Thermogutta terrifontis: one gene and its partner. The protein of the gene in region 1 interacts with the protein of each later gene in a pairwise test. Links are inferred from orthologs where the notes say so. Each region holds a gene or a part of one and is shown in the gene's direction. Other genes may lie near its edges. The genes, in order: rho and nusG.

What was found.
Region 2: the proteins of rho (region 1) and nusG interact in binary tests that used the Escherichia coli proteins (3 or more experiments, as listed by UniProt). The link is inferred for Thermogutta terrifontis from one-to-one orthologs.

Annotation. Positions count from the first base shown.
Region 1 is NZ_CP018477.1:1,719,645-1,722,461, reverse strand. It holds rho (transcription termination factor Rho), read left to right. Parts: upstream 1-569; coding sequence 570-2,066; downstream 2,067-2,817. Other genes in the region: ribH (6,7-dimethyl-8-ribityllumazine synthase), read left to right, coding at 2,240-2,817; coaE (dephospho-CoA kinase), read left to right, coding at 1-14. UniProt on the Escherichia coli protein: Facilitates transcription termination by a mechanism that involves Rho binding to the nascent RNA, activation of Rho's RNA-dependent ATPase activity, and release of the mRNA from the DNA template.
Region 2 is NZ_CP018477.1:3,716,054-3,719,347, forward strand. What follows is about bases 268-3,042. They hold nusG (transcription termination/antitermination protein NusG), read left to right. Parts: upstream 268-1,184; coding sequence 1,185-1,901; downstream 1,902-3,042. Other genes in these bases: secE (preprotein translocase subunit SecE), read left to right, coding at 506-952; rplK (50S ribosomal protein L11), read left to right, coding at 2,004-2,429; rplA (50S ribosomal protein L1), read left to right, coding at 2,615-3,042. Outside these bases: tuf (elongation factor Tu), read left to right, coding at 1-122; more of rplA, read left to right, coding at 3,043-3,294. UniProt on the Escherichia coli protein: Part of the processive rRNA transcription and antitermination complex (rrnTAC). The complex forms an RNA-chaperone ring around the RNA exit tunnel of RNA polymerase (RNAP).

The DNA of each region.
Region 1 (2,817 bases):
TAGCTTCCCATTAACCCCTGACAATCGCGCTATGCTTGCCGGTCTCGAAGGGGTGGCGATACAGATTATGCGTTGTCCGACGTCCGCGCCTTGGAATGCGGCGAACCGCAACTGGAATTGATGAACACGACCACTGCCCGGCCAATCCTGGTTGCGGAAGAGTGTTGAAGTTTTTGATTCGACGACTCGATGGGATCGTCCTCTCAGCTACGAGCTGGTGCAGCATAAAACACTGAAGCGGGATAAAAAAAGACGAGTCGTGTACGAAGCTTTTGCACAATGACGAAGGAGCCAAAGATTTCGCGCTGTGCTGCGTGAATGACAGAGTCGGGAAGATAGGCACCAGCACGCTGCGAAGTCGATAGTATGTTCGTTGTGTTTCGTTTTGATTTTGGAAAAATCTTTCGCATCTCGAGACTTAGCCACTTGAAACGGGAGTGATTCATCCCATAAAAATTGGTTGGGTGCAGTAACGGCTACTCCATCCGTTTTAAAATGTTGAGTCCCACCTTTTGGCACCGTTCGCGTGCCGCCGGAAAGTCCTGACCTTGTCACAGGAGACTGACGCCATGTCCCAGTCGAAAGATATCCGATCTTTTTCCGATTCCCGAAGATTCGGTGAGGAAGAATCCAACGGGAAAGGTGTGCCCGCACAGCGTGGTCGGCAGACCTTTCGTCGCCGCCGTCACGACCGTGACGAACCGCTTTCCATTGCGGAACAGCTCATGGACGGCCGCTTTGAAGAGGAGGAAAACGACGAAGAGGCTCAGCAGTTCGAACAGGCGAAGCGGTCGGGCGACACGCACATCGCCGAACTTCAGCGGATGTCGATGGCGGAACTCATCGAGGAAGCCCGCAAGGAAAACCTCTCCGATACTGAAATCGCCGGCATGAAACGGCAGGATCTCATCTTCCGCATCCTGAAAGAGCGGGTGAAGATGAGCGGTCTGATGTACGGAGAAGGGACTCTCGAAATTCTTCCGGATGGCTTCGGCTTTTTACGGAGTCCCGATTACCATTATCTCGCCTGCCCGGATGACATCTACGTTTCCCCCAGTCAAATCCGCCGTTTTGGCCTGCGAACGGGAATGACAGTCTCGGGCCAGATCCGGCCGCCCAAGGAAAACGAGCGGTATTTCGCCCTTCTGCGGGTGGAGGCCGTTAATTACGAAGATCCCAATCTGGCAGCCAAGAAAATCTGGTTTGACGACCTCACCCCTTGCCATCCCGACAAACGAATCATCCTCGAAACGACTCCGGAAGAAATTGAATGCCGGGTGGTGGACCTCATCGCACCCGTCGGATTCGGACAGCGGGGCCTAATCGTAAGCCCACCCCGGGCGGGGAAGACGATCCTCCTCCAGAAGATGGCCAAAGCCGTTCTCAAGAATTATCCGGACTGCTACGTGTTTATGCTGCTCATCGACGAGCGTCCGGAAGAGGTGACGGACATGGAGCGTCAGATCAAAGGCTGTAACTGTGAGGTGATCAGCTCGACATTTGATGAGGCTCCAGCCCGACACATCCAGGTGTCGGAAATGGTGATCGAGAAGGCCAAACGGATGGTGGAATACGGCAAAGACGTCATCATCTTCCTCGATTCCATCACCCGACTGGCCCGGGCATGGAATGCCGAGTGCCCCGCCTCTGGAAAGATCCTTACAGGAGGCGTGGACGCCAACGCCCTGCAGCGACCGAAGAAATTCTTCGGGTCCGCGCGGAAGATCGACGAAGGCGGTTCTCTCACCATCATCGCCACGGCTCTGATCGACACCGGCAGTAAGATGGACGAGGTCATTTTCGAGGAGTTCAAGGGCACCGGAAACATGGAAATTGTGCTCGACCGTCGGCTGGTGGACAAGCGCATCTGGCCGGCCATCGACATCAACCGTTCAGGAACACGTCGTGAAGAAATGCTTCTTGACCCAGAAGAACATCGCCGGATTTGCATTCTCCGCCGTGTTCTGAACGAGATGAATCCGCCGGATGCCATGGAATTCCTGGTGAGCCGTCTGGCCAAAACCAAGACCAACGCCGAGTTCTTGATGAGTCTCAACGTCCGTTGATTTGAGCATGTTCAGGGGGACGGCAAACGGCTGACCTGTTTTCCGTCTTGATGCACGAGCGGGCAACCACGCTTCCGCGACAAGGAGCCCCGTTCAATCACAAACCGCCCTGATGGTTGGCGCGGGCTCAGATGCAGTTACTACCCGGGCGTGGACGATAGACAGCCAATTCCATGACCAATCCACACGCTGCCATGAATCTTCGCGAACGCTTTCCCGGCATTCGCGTCTTCGAGGGAACTTGCGAGTTACCCCCGGGACGGTTTGCTGTGGTCGTTTCCCGTTTTAATGAGACAATCACAAATGGGTTGCTTCAGGGGGCCCTGGAAACACTCACCTCGGCCGGTGTTTCCAACGAAGCCATTGACGTCTTCTGGGTTCCCGGCGCGTTTGAGATTCCCACCGTTGCCCAGTGGCTGGCCAGCTCGCGGAAGTATTTGGCGGTCATCTGTCTGGGTGCGGTCATCAAAGGGGAGACTTCCCACGACCAGCACATTAATCGCGCGGTGAGCCTGCAAATTGCCGAAATTGGTGTAAAAACAGGGGTTCCAGTTTTATTCGGGGTGATCACATGCGACACGCTTGAGCAAGCCATGGCACGGTCCGCGGGGAGTGACGTCATCCGGAGTAAAGATCGGTCGGGGCGAGCGGTCAGCAATAAAGGGGCGGAAGCCGCCCAGGCAGCTCTCGAAATGGTCCGTCTCATGGAGCAAATGGAGCAACATCTGCAAATACGCCGGAACGAGGTGAC
Region 2 (3,294 bases), 2.0 Mb from region 1 along the record:
AGAATGTCAAGCTTCAAGTGGAGCTGATTTCGCCTGTGGCCATGCAGGAGAATCTCCGCTTCGCGATCCGCGAGGGTGGTCGCACGGTTGGGTCTGGAGTGGTCACGAAGATCCTCGAGTAATTAACGTCTGCTGTGCGGAGGGTCATCGCAGAAGCAGTTTGAAGGGCACGCGACGGATTCTGACTGGAGGAAATGAACCAGCCAGTCTGGTTCAGAGCTGTGGCCTTCAGAAGCCGATGGGCTTGATCCCAGATCGAAAGGCGGATAAGCTTATATAGGTTCAAAAAGCCGCGACGCGTCGGAGTGCGCGCGGTAGGGGTGTAGCTCAATTGGTAGAGCACCGGTCTCCAAAACCGGCGGTTGGGAGTTCGAGTCTCTCCGCCCCTGCTTTTGGGGAAGCAATCCCGAGGTATTTCGTGGGCTGGCGCCAAGATGGGTTGGCTTCTCGCAGGACGCCGACCCGGGTGGTAAAGGAAGGTCTCTAGCCAAGACGGCGGCCGTTCATGCTCCAAGCCGCAAGCAAGCGAAAAACGACGGTTCTCGGCATTATCGTTTCGGAACTGTTCAGGACGGGTTTGTACAAGCGTACCCAGGGGCGGGTGGTCCGCCAGGCCACGTTTGGGGCGATTGTGGCGATGGCCATTTTCGCGGCCTGGAGGCTCGAAGGAACCCTGGGGTCCTGGGGATTCGATACCGGGGTCAGACTTGGTGTGCCCATCCTTTTCGTGGCTGCCATCGGGTGGTTCGCCTATCGACTGATGAACGTGCCGGTGGTGGCTGATTTTTTGATCGCCGTAGAGGCCGAGATGCGGAAGGTGACCTGGCCGACGAAGAATGAACTCATCAGGAGTTGCGTCGTCGTGCTGGTCACGATGTTTTCCTTGGCCATTTGTTTGACTGTGTACGACTTTGTGTGGGCCACATTTCTCCGTTGGCTGGGCGTTCTTTGAGTTGAGAAAGGGTGGCCTTTCTGGACGCTTTTTAAATGCCAATGTGCTTTCTAAGCGGGGTGCCCCTGGCGAGCATTTTTGGGAACATATATAGTAGAGTTTTCCGCCCATTGATGGCGTAGCCAACTCGCGGTGATTCATGTTTGCGGATGAGGTCCCCCTAGAAGAGAACGCGATCCCTAAGGAATCCAGTTCGGCTGAAGCCAACTGGAGGCCGGATGGGGTATCGCCTATGAAGACCGCCTCCGAAGAGGCGCCGCAATCCGCTGAACAGCCGGGCGGGACCGAAGATCGGTCAGCAGAAATTCACGAGGCCGGTCAAGCATCATCGAAGAAGACTCGGCGGCGGGGTAATCGCGAGAACGGGACCGGCCCCACAGCGGATGCGGAAGGGGAATCCCAAAAAAGCTCGCGGATGGCCTGGTACATTGTCAAAGTCCAAACCAATCGCGAGGACTCTGCCTGCGAGGCTCTCAAGCGGCGGATCAAAGTGGCGGGCCTCGACCGGTATTTCGGTCAAATCATTGTCCCGGTCGAGCGGATCACAGAAGTTAAGGGCGGAAAAAAACGCGTGGTGCGGCGAAAGCTGTACCCTGGCTATATCGTCGTGCAAATGGAGTTGACCGACGACACCTGGTTTCTCGTGCGGGAAACTCCGGGTATTGGCGACTTCACAGGAGCGATCGGTCGCCCCACTCCCTTGCTGCCGCATGAAGTAAATCGGATTTTGGCCAAGCTCGCAGAAGAAAAGGCCGAGGACGCACCTAAGTTGAAGATTGGTTGCCGAGTGGGCGATCGAGTAAAGATCAACGAAGGACATTTTGCGAATTTTGAGGGGGAAGTGTCGGCGGTGGATGAGGCCAATGGGCGTGTGACCGTGATGATCAACATTTTTGGAAGAAGCACGCCCGTGGAGCTTGAGTATTGGCAGGTAGAGCCAGCAGCGTAAGATTGCCCGCCTCGGGGAGTCAACAGATTTCTCCGGTTTTTGCCAAGCAAATCCTGATTTGCGATCAATTCGCCTAATATTGTCGGCTAGGGTGGTACCGGAATGGCAAAGCAGTTGGTTGGTACAGTTCGGTTTTGTGTACCCGGTGGTCAGGCAACGCCTGCGCCGCCTGTCGGTACATCGTTGGGACGGTTTGGAATCAACCTTGGTCAGTTTGTTCAGCAATTTAATGAGCGGACGCGCCAGTATCTTGGATTACGAATTCCTGTGGTGGTGCGGGTATACAATGATCGCTCTTTCGAAATGGAGACGCACACTCCGTTTGCGTCCGACCTCTTGAAACAAGCCGCTGGGATTGCCAAAGGTTCGGGAAACACTCCGAAGGAGAAGGTGGGGAAGGTTACCCGGGCTCAGATTGCTGAGATCGCAAAAGTGAAAATGGCTGATCTGAGCGCCCGGGATTTGGAGCACGCTTGCCGGATTATCGAAGGAACAGCCCGCAGTATGGGGCTGGACGTTGTGGACTGAGACGAGTCCGTCTACGGCGCAGCGTAGTGGTTAGGGACAGTCGAAGCGAAGAAATAACGGTGAGCCAGATTTCGGCGAACATTCGGTTAAGCCTTTAGATTCTGAATGCCAGCGCACCGCTCCATCGATCCTGGGATGCCCAGCGGTCAGAAGCAGGGGCGGGAGAGCTCGAAAGGGTTCGCAACATGGCGAAGCGGTCCAAGAGATATCGTGCACTTGCACAAAAGGTACCGGGGAAAACCCCGCTACCTTTGGAAGAGGCGGTTAAACTTTTGAAGAGTTTTAACAATACCAAGTTCGACCAGACTGTGGAGGTCGCCATCCGAACCGGGATCGATGCCCGACAGGCTGACCAGAACATCCGTGGGTCGGTGGTTCTGCCGCACGGTTTGGGTAAGCCGGTGCGGGTGATTGTGTTCGCAAAGGGCGATCAGGCTGACGCGGCCCGCGCAGCCGGTGCTGACGAAGTGGGGGGAGCGGATCTGGCTGAGAAGATTAAAAATGGATGGCTGGATTTCGACGTGTGTATCGCAGCGCCAGACATGATGGGGATTGTGGGGCCTCTGGGAAAAATTCTGGGACCGCGCGGATTGATGCCCTCACCCCGAGCTGGGACTGTCACGCCGGACGTCGGTCGTGCTGTCCGCGAGTATAAGGCCGGAAAAGTTGAGTTTCGCAATGACAGCAGCGGAAACATCCACGCACCGGTGGGCAAGCTCAGCTTTGACGAGCAAAAACTTGTCGAAAATATTCGAACGTTCGTTGAGCATATTCAAGGGATGCGGCCTGCCAGCGTGAAGGGGCAGTTTATCAAAGGAGTGACTATTTCCGCCACAATGTCTCCGGGTATTCGGGTAGCGGTTTA